DNA from 4 places in the Serratia plymuthica genome. Region 3 is predicted to be linked to each of the others. Evidence: predicted binding sites of a transcription regulator. Region 3 holds the regulator's gene; each other region holds the start of a gene.
What was found. The regulator CRP, encoded in region 3, controls carbon source genes, mostly activating them, when cyclic AMP is high. The targets are predictions, from matches to a motif close to ATGTGANNNNNNTCACAT.

Region 1 (4,215 bases), 1.3 Mb from region 3:
GTACACTGCGCGCTTTCTTTTCTGCCGGGTCGATTTATGAACGTTATTTTCGCCATTGCCGTCACTACCGGAATTCTGTCCGGGGTCTGGGGATGGGTTGCCGTCAGCCTGGGGTTGATCGGCTGGGCCGGCTTTCTCGGTTGCACCGCTTATTTCGCCTGCCCACAGGGTGGTTTGAAAGGGTTGTTGATTAGCGTCCTGACCAGCTGTAGCGGGGTGTTTTGGGCGATGGCGATCATTCACGGCAGCGAGCTGGCGCCAGGCTGGAGCATGCTGGGCTACCTGCTGACCGGTATAGTGGCCTTCCTGATGTGTATTCAGGCAAAACAGCAGTGGCTGGGGTTCGTGCCCGGCACCTTTATCGGCGCTTGCGCTACCTTTGCCGGCGGGGGCGACTGGCCGCTGGTGACGGCATCTTTATTGGTAGGGCTGGTGTTTGGTTACGCGATGAAAAACAGCGGACTGTGGCTGGCGGCGCGCAGCGATAAGGCGAAAATACCTGACGTGGCTGCCGGGCATTCAAATAGTGCCGCCGAGTGAAATGCGGTAGTGCAGGTCAACGCGCTCAATGCACGGCACCCCTTTTATGCGCTTTAGCAGGATCTCGGTGGCTACCTTGCCGATATCAAATCGGGGGGTAATCACGCTGGCGATGCCCGGCGTGGTGGCTTTACCGATATCCAGACCGTGAAAGCCTGACAGTGCGATGTCCTGCGGGACATTCAACCCGAGCCGCAGGCACTCCTGCAACACGCCCACCGCCAGATCGTCGTTAGTGCACAGTATGCCGTCCAGATCAGGATAAAGCCGACGCGCCATCGCCAGCATATCGGAGCCGACCGAGACCGATGAAACCCGATGCGGCGTGATTTGCCGCGGGGTCAGCCCCTGATTTTCCATCGCCCGGCAATAGCCCTGAAAACGTTTCAAGTCGCGCGCATCGGACATGGCGCCGAAATAGACCACCTGGCGTTTGCCGCTGGCAAGCAGCGCTTCGGTCATGTCATAACCCGCCTGATAGTTATCGAACCCCACGGCAATTCGCCCTGCCGGCCCTTCCAGATCCATCACCTGCGCCACCGGGATTTTTGCCGCCGTCAGGTACTTTTCCGCCCGCAGAGTGTGTTGCGAATCGGTAAGGATCAGCCCGGCGATCGGGTAGGCCAGCAACTGGACGATGTGCTCTTCCTCCCGCTCGCGGCTGTAGTCATAGTTCACCACCAGCGTTTGATAACCCTGATCCAGAGCGACGGATTCGATGCCGGCCAGCAGATCGGCAAAGATCTGGTTGTTGAACGAGGGGACTAACACGCCGATGCGCGGTTTTTGGTTCGAACGCGCTTCATCCGTGTCGGTGAAGTTCACCTCTTTCATCACTTCGGCGATGCGCGCGGCGGTATCGGCCGCCACCTTTTCCGGCGTACGCAGATAGCGGCTGACGGTCATTTTGGTCACACCGGCGAGCAGCGCGATATCTTGCAGCGTAACGCGTTGGTTCTTCATTCTGGGGCCTTAACAGGGTGGGGCGGAAAAATCGCGGATAAGCCCATGTTAGCAAATCGATTTGGCGATAACAATCGACGTTATAAAGTATAAAAATCCTATTTATCAATGAAATATGTCGATGGTTTGGCCTGTGCGAATGCGTGGGGTCACGTTAAAGGTAACAGCTTTTAGTAACATGATTTTAAGTGATGCAGCTCACATTTTTGCCGGCGGCAATCCGGTGAGATAGGCACCTGTGTTCTAACTGAATGATAGGGATCGGGGAACCATATGAATAACTTATTTTCGCTGGATAATAAAAAAATACTGATTACCGGCGCGTCACGGGGCATTGGTTTTCTGCTGGCGCGCGGGCTGGCGCAGTACGGTGCGCACATTTTGGTCAACGCCACCAGCCGGGAAAACGCGCAGCGCGCGGTGGATGTTCTGCGGCGTGAAGGCTTCAGTGCCGATGCAGCCCCTTTTGACGTGACCGACTCGCAGGCCATTCATGCCGCCATTGAGCAAATAGAGGCGGAAATGGGCGGGATCGATGTGTTGATTAATAACGCCGGTATCCAGCGGCGCCATCCCTTTACCGAATTCCCGGAAAAAGACTGGGACGATATTATCGCCGTCAATCAGAAAGCGGTATTTATGGTGTCGCAAACCGTGGCGCGCCATATGGTGCAGCGCCAAAGCGGCAAAATTATCAACATCGGCTCGATGCAGAGTGAGCTGGGGCGCGACACCATTACGCCCTATGCCGCCTCCAAGGGGGCGGTGAAAATGCTGACGCGTGGCATGTGCGTGGAGCTGGCGCGTTACAACATTCAGGTCAACGGCATCGCGCCGGGCTATTTCAAAACCGAAATGACTCAGGCGCTGGTGGATAATCCGGAGTTTACCGCCTGGCTGACCAAACGCACCCCGGCCGCACGCTGGGGCGATCCGCAGGAGCTGATTGGCGCGGCGGTGTTTTTGTCGTCCAAAGCGTCGGACTTTGTTAATGGCCATTTGCTGTTTGTCGATGGCGGCATGTCCGCTGCGGTATAACGGTCTGTTCAACGGAAAATCATGATGAAAATTCAAACCCGGTCCTGTGTGGTCAACGGCAAATATGACGTGGCGGTGGTGGAGCAGGAGGTGGAATATCAGGGCACCGGCACGCTGGTGAAAATCACCCGTGGCGGAATCTGCGGTTCAGATCTGCATTATTATCAGGAAGGTAAGGTCGGCAGTTTTCAGGTGCGTCAGCCGATGGTGCTTGGCCATGAGGTGATCGGCGAAGTGGTGGCCAGCGATTCGGCGCTGCTGACACCGGGCCAGAAAGTGGCGCTGAACCCCAGCAAGCCATGCGGGCAGTGCAAATATTGTCTGGCGAATCAGCAAAACCAATGTACCCAAATGCGTTTTTTCGGCAGCGCTATGTATTTCCCGCATGTTGACGGCGCTTTCACCCAGTACAAGGTGGTCGATAGCGCGCAGTGCATTGCGTTCGGCGCCGATCGCGACGAAAAGGTGATGGTGTTTGCCGAACCCTTGGCGGTGGCGATCCACGCCGCCAGGCAGCCCGGTGAAGTCAAAGGGAAAAAGGTGTTCGTGTCCGGTGTCGGCCCGATAGGTTGCTTACTGGTAGCGGCGCTGAAGGCGCTGGGTGCCGGCGAAATTGTCTGCGCCGATCTTAGCCCGCGTTGCCTGGATATTGCCGGGGAAATGGGGGCCGACGTCCGTTTGCACGCCGCCGACGACGATTTCAGCGGTTATCTGCAGGACAAAGGTTATTTTGATATCGCTTTTGAGGTTTCCGGCCATCCGTCGTCTTTACAGCGCTGTCTGGAAATCACCCGCGCCAAAGGGACGGTGGTGCAGGTGGGCATGGGCGGCAGTTTCCCGGATTTCCCGCTGATGCTGCTGATTGCCAAAGAGCTGAACCTGCTGGGATCGTTTCGTTTTGTTGAGGAATTCTCGTTGGCGGTGGCCTGGCTGGCCGAAGGGACAGTCGATCCGCTGCCGCTGCTTTCTGCCGAGTTCGATAACCGGCAACTGGCGCAGGCGCTGGAGTTTGCCGGTGACAAGAGCCTGGCTGCCAAGGTGCAATTGGTGTTCTGATTTTAGCCAATAGTCTGATGGCGTGGACCGGCGATCCTTGTCTATAGTTAAGAACCGTTTAATTTTTTAACCACGGAGAATTTAACATGGCGAGAAATACGGATGCGGATCAAACCACGCTGGATGACGATCTGAGAATGCTGAGTGACACGCTGGAAGAAGTGTTGAAATACTCCGGCGATCGCGCCGATCAGGCCTATATCGATATCAAGGCCCACGCGGAACAGGCGCTGAGCGAGGTAAAGTCGCGGCTGACTGACACCACCGAATCCTACTATGCGCGGGCCAAGGATGCCGTTTGCCGCACCGACGGCTACGTGCGCGAAAAACCCTGGCACAGCGTTGGCATTGGCGCCACGGTCGGTTTGGTGCTGGGCCTGTTGCTGGCGCGCAAATAACGGCCTGTTGAAGTTAGGCGCGGCAATCGCCGCGCCCCGAAGTTTACTGCCCCAACGTGACCTCCACCTGATGGATCTTCCCATCGTCAACCAGCGTTATCGCCGCCTCAGGCTGTTTTTCACCGTCCACAGTGACCAGCGCCTCGCCCTGACCCTGACGGATCCTCAACCGATACTCGCTGCCGCCTTCGCGGTAGTTAAGCGTTACCTGCGGCCAGTC
Region 2 (4,215 bases), 400 kb from region 3:
CCGCCTTTAACCAGTTGCTCGCCGGCAAAGCGGATTGCCTGCTCTTTATCGCTGGCCTGCAGGTTAAGGAACACGTTGCTTTCGCTCAGTTTGAACAGGTTTTGCTCGGTCGCTTCAAAGCTGTCGTCAAGCGTGCTGATGACTTTTTGCTGGTTATCGGTGGTTTTGTTGGCCGCCACCAGGCGTTCGGTCAGATCGCTGTACAGCTTGCTGTCGAGGAAGTTGGTCAGCGAGATGTGCTGGGCCTGCGGTGCATGGCGCATCGCACGCTCGGTCAGATCGCGGTGAGTGATCACCAGATCCACATCGTCCGGCAGGCTGTTGATGGCGCTGTTGGTCACGGAGATGTTTTTCAGCCCGGCGTCCGCCACTTTTTTGCGCAGCACGCCGGCGCCCATGGCGCTGGAGCCCATGCCCGCATCGCAGGCGACGATGATTTTACGTACGGTAGTCAAGTCGCCGTCCACCGCCGCCTGAGCCACCGCACCGCCTTTAGCCTGAGATTTCATCTCCTGCATGCGGCGGGTCGCTTCTTCCAGATCGTCCTCGTCCTTCACTTTGGAGGTTTTCAACAGGAAAGCGGAGACCACGAAGGATACGGCAAAGGCCGCCGCCACCGCCGCGATATTGGCGAAATAAGCGCCTTTCGGCGTCATCGCCAGCACCGCCAGGATGGAGCCAGGGGAAGCCGGAGATACCAGGCCGCCATTCAGCATGGTGAGGGTGAATACACCGGTCATGCCCCCCAGGATCACCGCCAACACCAGGCGAGGATTCATCAGCACGTACGGGAAGTAAATTTCGTGGATGCCGCCGAGGAAGTGAATGATCGCCGCGCCGCCTGCAGACTGCTTGGCGCTGCCACGGCCAAAGAACATATAGGCCATCAGCACGCCCATGCCCGGGCCTGGGTTGGCTTCAATCAGGAAGAAGATGGATTTGCCGGCCTCGGTGGCCTGCTGGATACCCAACGGCGAGAAGATACCGTGGTTGATGGCGTTGTTCAGGAACAGGATTTTCGCCGGCTCGACGAAGATGGACGCCAACGGCAGCAGGTTATTCGCCACCATGACGTGCACGCCCGCCGCCAGCAGCTTGGACAGCACTTCCACCAACGGCCCGATGCCCAGGAAGGCCAGAATCGCCAACAGCATGCCGATGATGCCGGCGGAGAAGTTGTTCACCAACATCTCGAAACCGCTTTTAATCTTGCCGTCCACCCAACGGTCAAAATGCTTGATTGCCCAGCCGCCCAGCGGGCCGGCAATCATCGCGCCGAGGAACATCGGCATATCTGCGCCGACGATCACCCCCATGGTGGTGATGGCGCCGACCACGCCGCCGCGATCGCCGCCCACCAGCCGCCCGCCGGTGAAACCGATCAGCAACGGCAGCAGGTAGGTGATCATCGGGCCAACCAGTTTGGCCAGAGTGGCATTCGGCAGCCAGCCGGTAGGAATGAATAACGCGGTGATGATACCCCAGGCGATAAAGGCGCCAATGTTGGGCATCACCATGTTGCTCAGGAAACGGCCAAAGTTTTGAACTTTGACTTTGATGTCTGGTGAAAACATAAAACACACCCCTATTGTTACGCGCTGACAATAGAGCGCGTGATTATTGTTGTTACGATCCAGCCGTGTTGGTGCTGTCTGCGAGTGGACTCTATCACGCTGTTTTTATCACGCGAACTTCACGAACTTTTCGTGACGAATATCACACCAAACACCCCATGCACCGGTCATTTATAGTGACACTCGTCACAATTACTCCGTGTAAAAAAAACACAACGAGAACAAAACCCGCGTAAATGCGCAAAAATAGTTATAAAGATCACACTTTTAAGATGCGTGTTTGTTTTTAAATTGTGACATTAATCACAATTTATTTTATCGGTGACTACTGAATCCTGGTTTGAGGAAGACCTTCCCTGTGAGCACTCATCCCGCCGGGAAATAGCGATGTGATGAATGTAAGAAAACTACATGACGAAATACGATGATTAATTGAAGTGTAGTACAGAAGCGATGGGGAAGAAGTAAGCAAGCTATTGGAAAGCCGGGGGGATAAATAACAGAAGCCGGCAAGCCGGCCTCTCAAAAACAATTACTGGGTCACGCTCGCGACGGTTTTCTGTGCATTCAGTAAATCCTGCTGCTTGGCCACCAGATTCGACATCATGGTGTTGTATTGCGTTGCCTGTTGCGAAGTACGGAACTGCACGCCGTTATTGTTAAAGCTCACCTGATTGCCCTGGGTCCGCAGGAAATCCCCGACCTGCACCAGATCCTGAACGAAACTGGCGGTGGTAGGGATAACCGGCATCAGCGCATTGGCCGGCCCGGTGACAATCTTGTCATACGCCTGATTATAAACGGCTTTCAGATCGTCAGGTTGCTTCAGCGCCGCCCGGGAGGTGTCTGCCTGTGACTTGGCCGACTGAATCTGCTGACCCAGCAGGTTCAGCGCCCCAACGGATTGCTGCAGCGAATCGCGTTTGCTCATGTAATCCTGCGCGGTGCGGATCTGGTTAATCTGATCCAACGCCGGCGTCAGGCTGGCATCCAGCGATTTGGACAACTGCTGTGAAAAACCGACCAGGATGGCGTAATCACCGGCATAGTTGCCGAATTTCTGCTTCTGATCTTCGCTCAGCGTCGGGATTTTCGCGCCGCTGCGCATAACCGTATTCTGTAAGTAATCAACAAACGCCTTGCGTTGTTCCGGCTCTTTATCGCCGCAGGCGGTCAATTGCATGACCACCAACAATGCCAATACCGGGGCCAACCAACGCGCGAAAACTCTGCTCTGGATCCCTACCGCCATGTGACATAACTCCTGTTATAAACCTGCTTTCTCATCGGACTCCGTCCCTTTTGTCGCACTCCTTGCGCCTATAAGAATAGATCAACTGAATGCGATCCGATACGCGATTCACCATTCGGTTGCGATTCTGTGGTGAAAGGCCGCTTGTCCGCAGGCAACAGGCTACTGCACGGGCTCTGGCACATGTCATCCTGTCAGCCAGCGTTGACCATCAATACCAGTAACCAACGCACCGACTGCGCGCCCTTTGTGGAGTTTATGCTGGAGATGATTTTGCGGGCGCTGGAGCAAAGTCTTACCCCCCAAGTCGGCGAGCTGTTAGCGGTGCTAAAAGGGGAGATGTCGCGCGGAGCCATTCAGAGTGCGCTGCAACTGCAGGATCGGAAATCATTCCGCGAACGTTATCTGCAACCGGCGCTGCATGCAGGATGGATCGAAATGACGCTACCGGATAAGCCCAACAGCCGTCTGCAAAAATACCGCCTCACCGCAGAAGGCGCAGCACAGCACCGCCAGCAATAGAAAAGGCGCCCGCAGGCGCCTTTTTCACGGCAGAGCCGTTTACTGTAATACGGAGATATCCGCCACCTGCAGGAACAGCTCACGCAGCTTGCTCAGCAACGTCAGACGGTTCACACGCACCGCTTCGTCTTCTGCCATCACCATCACGTTGTCGAAGAAGGCATCGACCGGCTCACGCAGGTCAGCCAGTTCTACCAACGCATCCTGATAGTTGCCTGCTGCGAAATACGGCTCCAGCTTATCGCGCAACACCACCAGATGGGTCGCCAGTTTGATCTCAGCCGATTCTTTCAATACCGAAGCCTGTACGCTGTCATTCAAGGTGTCGGTAGACTTAGCCAAGATATTGGAAACGCGTTTGTTGGCCGCAGCCAACGCTGCCGCAGCTTCCAACGTACGGAAGTGCGTCACCGCCTTCACGCGCGCGTCAAAGTCAGCCGGTTTGGTCGGACGACGCGCCAACACCGCCTGAATGGTGTCGACGGCGTGGCCTTCTTCCTGATACCAGGCGCGGAAGCGGCCCAGCATAAACTCGACAACCTCGTCGACAACCTTGGCATTGGTCAGCTTGCTGCCGTACAGGCGCACGGCCTCTTCGGTCAGGGTCTGCAGATCCAGCGGCAGGTTTTTCTCAACGATGATACGCAACACGCCCAAGGCGGCACGGCGCAGAGCGAACGGATCCTTGTCGCCTTTCGGATGTTGCCCGATGCCGAAAATACCGGCCAGGGTGTCCATCTTGTCGGCGATCGCCAGCGAACAGGCCACCAGCGATTCCGGCAACGCATCGCCGGCAAAACGCGGTTGATACTGTTCGTTCAGCGCAACGGCAACGTCTTCCGCTTCGCCGTCGTGGCGCGCGTAGTG
Region 3 (4,215 bases):
ACCAGATAGGCTGCCAGCGTGATGACCAACATCACGCTCAGGGTCGCGCCCTCGGGCATTTGCAATTGCAGCAACCCGGCGGCGATCACCAGCCCGGCCAATGTGCCGAGCGCACGGTGCTGGATGCGTACCCGAGTCGCGTTATAGCCGTTCTGGCTTACCAGCATGATGGTCAGCAGGATCCAGTAAGGCTTTGGCAGGTTGAAAAACATGCCCAGGCTGCTGCCTGCCGCCAACATCACGCCTAACCGGGCCGCATTGCGCAGGGCGTTGGATTTGAGTGACAGGTAGCTGAACAGCGCCGGCCAGAACGGCAGGCGGTTTTGATTGGCCATCAGATCACGGCGATATAACGGATGCTGGGTGCGCAGCAGGCGAGCGATGCGGCTGAAGTGGTAGTAACAGAACTGGCCCACCGGGTTGTCGGGGTGTTGTGCTGCCACTTTTTCCAGGGCCGCCAGCTCGTGGGTCATACTGAAGCGCTGGGAGTATTGATGGTAGAGAATATCGTGCGCCACCGTGCGCAACCGGCCGGCAATCACCTGCGCATTGCGGCGGATAATCGCCTCGGCCTGGCTCTGCTCCACCAACTTTTGCACTTCTTCCGGCAGGTGCAGGCTGACGGTAATGTGTTCCTGTAAATCCAGCGCGACCTGAAAGGTTCGCTGCAGGCGTTTTTGCTCGAGATTATTGGCGTGCGGCAAAAAGTTGAGCTGCTGATACAGCAGGCTGATCAGGTCCATCACTTTTTGCTGGCGCACCAGCAGTGGCGGTAACGCGGTTTGCGGATCGGTATGTTGGGTTAACAGGGAATACTTGGCTTCGAAGTAGTCCGCCAGTTCCAGATAAAGCTGGCTCAGCGATTCGCGCATCGGCTGTTCTTTCCACAGCTTGAACCAGAACCAGGTGAACAGGCCGTACCAGGCCGTCCCCACCACATACAGCACGGGGGCGTACCACAGCGGTACCGTGCCGGCCATGCTGAGCGAAAAGATGGCGGCGATCAACGCGGCGGGGAGCAGGCGGGCATGCAACGGGCTGATTTCGCCGCTGACGCCGAGCAGCAGAGCCAGGCCGAGCATCAACGCCGGCAGCGGCAGTTGCCACAGCAACGCCTGCTGCAGCAACAGGCTGCTGAGTGCAAACAGTGAGCCGCCGACGATCAGGCGTTTGAAAAAACGTTTGTGGGGTGTGTCCAGCCCGGCGATGTTACAGCAGGCGGGAACCAGGGAAAACAGCAGGCCGAGTTGCAGGTGGCCGATCAGCAGACCAAAGAGCACTGGCAGACACAGCACCAGCGTTTGCCGCAGTGCGTAATTGACTTCCGGGTGGTAAATCAGTCGACGCCACATGATCGGCCGGGGCATAAAAAAACGGCGCGAATCATCGCGCCGTTTTTTCAGTGATTAACGCGTGCCGTAAACGACAATGGTTTTGCCGTGGGCGGAGATCAGGTTTTGATCTTCCAGCATTTTCAGAATGCGGCCGACGGTTTCACGTGAACAACCGACGATCTGGCCAATTTCCTGGCGGGTGATTTTGATCTGCATGCCGTCTGGGTGAGTCATGGCATCGGGCTGCTTCGCCAGGTTCAGCAACGTTTGCGCGATGCGGCCGGTAACGTCCAGGAAGGCGAGGTTACCCACTTTCTCCGAGGTTACTTGCAGGCGGCTTGCCATCTGCGCTGACAGGCGCATCAGGATATCCGGGTTGACCTGAATCAGCTGGCGGAATTTCTTGTAGGAAATCTCAGCCACTTCACAGGCGGTCTTCGCCCTGACCCAGGCGCTACGCTCCTGGCCTTCTTCAAATAATCCAAGCTCGCCGATGAAATCCCCCTGGTTAAGGTAGGACAGGATCATCTCTTTACCTTCTTCATCTTTAATCAGCACCGCGACGGAGCCTTTTACGATGTAGTAAAGCGTTTCGGCTTTTTCACCTTGGTGAATCAGCGTACTTTTGGATGGATATTTGTGGATATGGCAATGAGACAGGAACCATTCGAGTGTAGGGTCTGTTTGCGGTTTGCCGAGAACCATTCGCTGTTATCCTCTGTTGTTATCGCTGCCTTGTGTCACAGGGGTCAGAGTTCCCTGTAAAACGTGCTGTCGCCGTTGTTTTAAGGGTGGCTGGCAGCAGGTTTTGAGGCGTGTCATGAATATACGCTGTCGCTCTAGCATATTAACTTGCCGGGAGCGCTGCAAGCTACATTCTATTAACATACCGGTAAAGGAGCCTTTCTCTGGGAGTTTCCCTGAAATCAGTGTCCCGGAAAGATTTATTGCGGCTCTGTTTGTAGCACAGAGTGAGGCGGGTGTCTCGTGTTGTCTTGCTCGCGCATGATTAGCATCAGGTTCCGTTGCCAGTTTCTATGCGAAAGCGTACCCTGATTTTAAGAAATTAACCGGAGTGACCAGCATGCAGGCGAGAGTTAAGTGGGTAGAAGGGTTGACGTTTCTGGGTGAGTCCTCGTCCGGTCATCAGGTATTGATGGATGGCAACGCCGGCGATAAAGCACCCAGCCCAATGGAAATGGTGCTGATGTCGGTGGGCGGATGCAGCGCTATCGACGTGGTGTCGATCCTGAAAAAAGGGCGGAATGACGTGCGTGATTGCGAGGTGAAACTGACCTCCGAACGGCGTGAAGAAGCGCCGCGCGTATTTACCCATATCAACCTGCATTTTATCGTGACCGGCAAAGATCTGACCGACAAGATCGTGGAACGTGCGGTGAATCTCTCCGCCGAGAAATATTGTTCGGTATCGCTGATGCTGAACAAGGCCGCCAGCGTGACCCACAGCTTTGAAATCCGCGCCGTGGCGTAAAACGCGAGCAGAAAGGGGCGCGGCCTGCCGCCGCGCACCGGCCCATTACTCGATTTTTTTGCCTTCCAGCAGTTGCTGCACCAGCGGCGCCATGATCAGCTCCATCGCCAGCCCCATTTTGCCGCCCGGCACGACCAGCGTATTGATGTGCGAGATAAAAGATCCTTGCAGCATCGCCAGCAGGTAAGGGAAATCGATCTGATCCAGACCACGGAAATGAATCACCACAAAGCTTTCATCCAGTGAAGGGATGGCTTTGGCGGCGAACGGGTTGGAGGTATCGACCGTCGGCACGCGCTGGAAGTTGATGTGGGTGCGCGAAAACTGCGGCGTGATGTAGTTGATATAGTCCTCCATCGAACGCACGACCGAATCCATCACCGCCTCACGTGAATGGCCGCGCTCGCCGGTATCGCGGATCAGCTTTTGGATCCACTCCAGGTTAACGATCGGTACCACGCCGACCAGCAGATCGACATGTTTGGCCACGTCGGTATGGTCGGTAACCACGCCGCCATGCAACCCTTCATAGAACAGCACGTCGGTCGGCGCCGGCAGCGCCTCCCACGGCGTAAAGGTGCCGGGTACCTGGTTATAGGGCACCGCTTCGTCGTAGGTATGAAGATATTTGCGTGACCGTCCGGTACCGTTCTTGCCGTACTCGATAAAGCTCTGCTGCAGCAGGCCGAAGTCGTTGGCCTCCGGCCCGAAATAGCTGATATGACGACCCAGATCGCGCGCTTTGCGGATCGCCGCGTCCATTTCCGGCCGGGTATAGCGGTGGAAGCTGTCGCCTTCCAGCTCCGCCGCGCGGATGTTCAACTGCTGGAATATCTTGCGGAACGCCACGCTGGTGGTGGTGGTGCCGGCGCCGCTGGAGCCGGTCACTGCGATAACGGGATGTTTGGCGGACATGGTGGTTGTCACTCCGTGTTAAATGCGCCGGCGTCAGAGTAGGGTTATTGGTCTGTTTGACGCCCTTTCGCCAAGGGCAAAATTCCGCGCGCGGGTTTGCAATGGTTCATTGTTACCTGATTTTTTCCGTCAGTCATAGAACCGGCTGACACTAAATTTCTTCCTGCCCGGCGCGGAACTGCCCGCGTGGCATGATGTTGACGGTTTCATGCAGTTCTGACCACACCAGCAGCACTTCGCCGTTTTGCAACTGGCGGCGAACGTCTTCCACTTTCTGCTCCAGCGAACGTTCGTGTTCGCCGTAGTCGGTGCCCTCGCGCAGCACAAAGGATTCGATCAGGCTGTTCAGCGTCTCGGTTTCCAGTTCTTTCCAGGGGATAATCACGTTGCGGGTTCCAGATAAGGGGAAAGCCAGGATGGAATGCGGTATTCCAGCCACATGTGGGGTTTGCTTAAAGTGCCGCCGACAAAGCC
Region 4 (4,215 bases), 1.7 Mb from region 3:
CAACTGCTGATGCTCCATCAGTTGCAAATAACCGACCCGGAACGCCAGCAGGAAAAAACACACCAGAATACCGGCGCAAATCCAGCCAAACCTCAGTGAGGAATAATTTTTACCGCTCTTTTTTATTAATGGAGCCACTGTTAACCCTGCGTTTTTATTCGGATTATGTAATTATTTCAGTCTACCCTGACAGAAATCTCCAGAAGATTGCAGTTTGTAAGAAAGTAAAAACAAACGCGTTTACTGTTGCACATCTTCACTGTCGTTTAACTCCGGTTTAACTTTCTGCCCATCGTCAGGATTAGGCGCGTTGGCCGGGTCAAAAATATGGTCAAGGATCGCCCGCGCGGTTGGCCCCGCCACCACGCCGTCACCGCCGCCGTTTTCCAGAATCAACGCCATCGCCACCCGCGGATTTTTATAGGGAGCGAACAGCGTGTAGAAAATATGGTCGCGCAACCGCACCGGGATCATCTTGGCGTTATAAGTCTGATTTTCTTTCAAACTGAATACCTGCGAGGTACCGGATTTGGCGGCGATCTGATACGGCGCGGTATGGAACAGCTTATAACCGGTACCGTTCGGCAAGTTGGCCATACCGTACATGCCATTGCGCACAATGCCCCAATACGGTGATTTGGCATCGCCGATCTGTGCCGTCTGCTGCGGCGGTTGGTAGCGGTTCACCCGATTGCCCTGGCGCATGGAATACAGCAGATGGGGCGTTTTCACCTCGCCGTTATTGATAAGCGTGGTCAGCGCCTTCACCATCTGAATGGGCGTGGCGACCCAATACCCCTGGCCGATGCCGACCGACACGGTATCGCCCTGATACCAGGGTTTTTTATGCACCCGCTGCTTCCATTCGCGGCTGGGCAATACGCCGCGATACTCTTCGTTAAGATCGATCCCGGTCGCCTGGCCGTAACCGAACTGGCTCAGCCAGCTGTGAATGCGATCAATGCCCATTTCAAACGCCACCTGATAAAAGAAGGTATCGGCGGACTCTTCTATCGCCTTGGTGACGTTCAGCATGCCGTGGCCACTTTTCAGCCAGTCGCGGTAACGGCGTTGGGTACCCGGCAACGTCCAGGTCGGCGCGCCAAAGAAACTGGTGTTGGGCGTGATCACCCCGGCGAACAGCGCAGAGGTGGCCATATAAGGCTTCACGGTGGATGCCGGTGGGTACAGCCCCTGAGTGACGCGGTTAATCAGCGGCAAATCGGGGTTGGTCAATAAGGTTTTATACGCTTTGTAGCTGATGCCTTTCACGAAAGGATTGGGATCGTAACTGGGGCTGGACACCATAGCCAGAATGCCGCCGTCGCGCGGATCCTCAACCACCACCGCCGCGCGCTGCCCCTTCAGCACCGACTCGATATATTGCTGCAACGGCAAATCGAGCGTCAGATAGATATTTTTGCCGGCCTGCGGCGGCTGCTCTTTCAGCAGGCGTATCACGCGGCCGTGGTTATCCACCTCCACTTCCTGATAGCCGGTGGTGCCATGCAGTTCCGACTCGTAGTAAGCCTCAATGCCCTGCTTGCCGATGTTATGGTCGGCGGAGTAATTTTCGCCGATGCCGGCTTTATCGAGCCGTTTCACATCGCCATCGTTGATTTTCGATACATAACCCACCACGTGCGCCAGTTCGGCGCCATACGGATATTCCCGCTGCTGATAGGTGTCGATGGTCACCCCGTCAAAACGGTATTGATTGACCGCAAAACGGGCGACCTCGGTGTCGTTCAGCCCGCTTTTCAACGTCACCGGTTTATAGCGGCCGTTGTGGTGCATGTCGTCGCGAAAGGTGGCGATATCCTCAGGCGTCAGATCGACAATCGGCGTCAGCGCCTGCAACAGCGCGGCCATATTGGCGATTTTGCTGGGAATGACCTGGATCTGGTACAGCGTAATGTTACGCACCAAAGGGATGCCGTTACGGTCGAATATCAGCCCGCGGCTAGGCGCAATCGGCAGCATTTTGATGTCGTTCTGATTGGAGCGCGTCTGGTAGAACGCATGTTGCTTAATCTGCAGGTGATACAGGTTGACGATCAGTGCGCCGAAGCAGGCGACCACCAACGCCATCGCCACGCAGGCCCGGCGAATAAACAGCATTTCCTCAGCGGAATGGTCACGGATTTTTTCTTTCAAGAGGGCCATACGCAGCGCAGTACCTGTCCGACGTCACATTTTCCCCAGATAAATCAGGGCAGTGAAAAGTCGGCAAGCATAGCGTTATTGGTTAACGGCCCCCATTAAAAGGTTGCTAATGAAATGGCATAAATGTTTCAGCATGTTGGAATGTTTCCGGGGGGCAGGCTTTTATGCCGTACAGGGATTGAGCGACCCTTTATCCCGATGCTACAATGTGACGCAGATCACACTACTCCATTTTTGCCCGCACTGTTCTCCGGCGCCCTGCCGGCTGCGGCTTTTCACCAAGGATCATGTTCGATGAGTACCATAGCCACGGGTTTGATTATGATGCGCTGGGAATTACTGAGCGCCGTAATGATGTTTATGGCCAGCCAGTTAAACGTCGTTTGCCGTAAAACCAGCCGTAACGGCATGGCATTCATGTTCAGCAGCCTTGGGCTATTCACCACCTGCTGGTTCGTGATGGGTTTGATGGGCATCAGTTTCAGCCAGGAAGGCTTCCTGCATTTTTGGTCAGTGACCAAAGACGTCTTTTTCGACGTGATGAGCAAAACCCCGACCGACTGGCCAATGCCCTGAACCGCACCTAATCTCCCCCAGCGGCAGGCAGCGGCGCCGACATCTCCAGCAGTATTTTGCCGAATGCCTGCGCAGCCGCGCCAGGCTCCGCGCCGTTGACGATCAGGGTGAAATCGACGTCGGGTAATTCGGGTAGCCCATATTCGTCCGCGATCACTTTCATCCCCGGCTCCAGATCGCCGCTCGCCATGACGGCAATGCCCAGCCCCGCCAGCACGGCCGCCCGTAACCCTTGCTGGCTTTGTGAGGTGAAGGCGGTGTGCCATTCGATAGCCTTGCTTTCCAAAGCGGCGATCCCGGCCTCGCGGCTGACCGAAGGCGCGGGCAACAACGCCAGCGGCAACGACGTGCCCGCAAGGCTGAATGTCTCAGCCGCTACCCACACCAGTTGCGTCCGCCGCAATAGCCTACCCTCAATGCGGTCAGCCAGCGACATCACGACGGCCAAATCCAGTTCGTTGCCCTTCACCATGCCACAAAGATCCAGCCCGATACTGACATTCACCTCCAACCTGACCGCAGGGAAAGCCCGGGCGAACCGGGATAACAGCGGCGGCAATCGTTCCCCCAGAAAACTCTCCGTCAGGCCGAAGCGCACCGAGCCGGAAACGGGGGAAGATTCAAAGCGCCGCTGCATGGCGTCGAGCGCCTGCAAAACCTGCCCGGCGTGGCGCAACAGATCTTCACCGTCTTCGGTTAGCGTCAGGCGGCGCGTAGTGCGGTGCAATAGCTGTCGGCCAATCTGCTCCTCAAGCCGGCGGATCTGGTGACTGATCGCGGATTGGGTCAGATTCAGTTGCTGCGCCGCGCGCGTAAAGCCGCCGGTTTCGGTAACCGCAACGAAGGTGCGCAGCAGTGTCGGGTCAATGTTCATCGGGTAATTTCATGATGGGAATTAATTAATAACGATAAATTAAATCATTTCTATCATGCAATCCATTTATCCAGAATAGCTGTTCGTTGCCATCACCCTCTTTTGTGGAAAAAACTCATGACGCTTTCTCACGCCAGTAAAAACCGACTGGCATTAACGGCAATTTGCCTCGCCGCGCTGATGTTCGGCCTGGAAATCTCCAGCGTGCCGGTCATACTGCCGACGCTGGAACGGGTATTACACAGCGATTTCAGCGATATGCAGTGGATTATGAATGCCTACACCCTGGCCTGCACCGCAGTGATGATGGCCACCGGAACGCTGTCTGACCGGTTTGGCCGCAGGCGCGTTTTCATCATCGCCATTGCCGCTTTTGGCCTCACTTCCTTACTCTGCGGCTTGGCCAACGGCTCGACGATGCTGATCGCGGGCCGCTTTATGCAAGGCATGGCGGGCGGCGCCATGTTGATTTGCCAGGTAGCTGCATTGTCGCATCAGTTTCAGAGCGGCAAACAGCGTGGTCAGGCCTTCGGCATTTGGGGCGTCGTTTTTGGCATCGGTTTAGGGTTTGGGCCGGCGATCGGCGGCGCTATCGTGGC

Region 1: idnO (gluconate 5-dehydrogenase) is a predicted target of CRP. The motif match lies at 1,690-1,707, and genes of this name have one in related genera.
Region 2: JK621_RS16180 (PTS mannitol transporter subunit IICBA) is a predicted target of CRP. The motif match lies at 1,705-1,722, and genes of this name have one in related genera.
Region 4: JK621_RS10575 (YjcB family protein) is a predicted target of CRP. The motif match lies at 2,373-2,390, and genes of this name have one in related genera.

What each region holds. Positions count from the first base shown of each region.
Region 1 covers NZ_CP068771.1:5,148,946-5,153,160, forward strand. The annotation lists gene JK621_RS23925 (DUF1097 domain-containing protein) at 37-540, shown strand; gene JK621_RS23930 (LacI family DNA-binding transcriptional regulator) at 520-1,503, opposite strand; gene idnO (gluconate 5-dehydrogenase) at 1,777-2,541, shown strand; gene idnD (L-idonate 5-dehydrogenase) at 2,566-3,597, shown strand; gene elaB (stress response protein ElaB) at 3,684-3,995, shown strand; gene JK621_RS23950 (GH36-type glycosyl hydrolase domain-containing protein) at 4,039-4,215, opposite strand, start outside.
Region 2 covers NZ_CP068771.1:3,468,545-3,472,759, forward strand. The annotation lists gene JK621_RS16180 (PTS mannitol transporter subunit IICBA) at 1-1,574, opposite strand, end outside; gene JK621_RS16185 (DUF3053 domain-containing protein) at 2,107-2,826, opposite strand; gene JK621_RS16190 (Fic family protein) at 3,010-3,348, shown strand; gene glyS (glycine--tRNA ligase subunit beta) at 3,388-4,215, opposite strand, start outside.
Region 3 covers NZ_CP068771.1:3,870,185-3,874,399, forward strand. The annotation lists gene JK621_RS17975 (YccS/YhfK family putative transporter) at 1-1,352, opposite strand, end outside; gene crp (cAMP-activated global transcriptional regulator CRP) at 1,407-2,039, opposite strand; gene JK621_RS17985 (OsmC family protein) at 2,419-2,826, shown strand; gene JK621_RS17990 (phosphoribulokinase) at 2,872-3,741, opposite strand; gene JK621_RS17995 (YheU family protein) at 3,893-4,126, opposite strand; gene JK621_RS18000 (hydrolase) at 4,123-4,215, opposite strand, start outside.
Region 4 covers NZ_CP068771.1:2,216,930-2,221,144, reverse strand. The annotation lists gene JK621_RS10585 (penicillin-binding transpeptidase domain-containing protein) at 1-138, opposite strand, end outside; gene mrdA (penicillin-binding protein 2) at 241-2,166, opposite strand; gene JK621_RS10575 (YjcB family protein) at 2,461-2,742, shown strand; gene JK621_RS10570 (LysR family transcriptional regulator) at 2,750-3,616, opposite strand; gene JK621_RS10565 (MFS transporter) at 3,734-4,215, shown strand, end outside.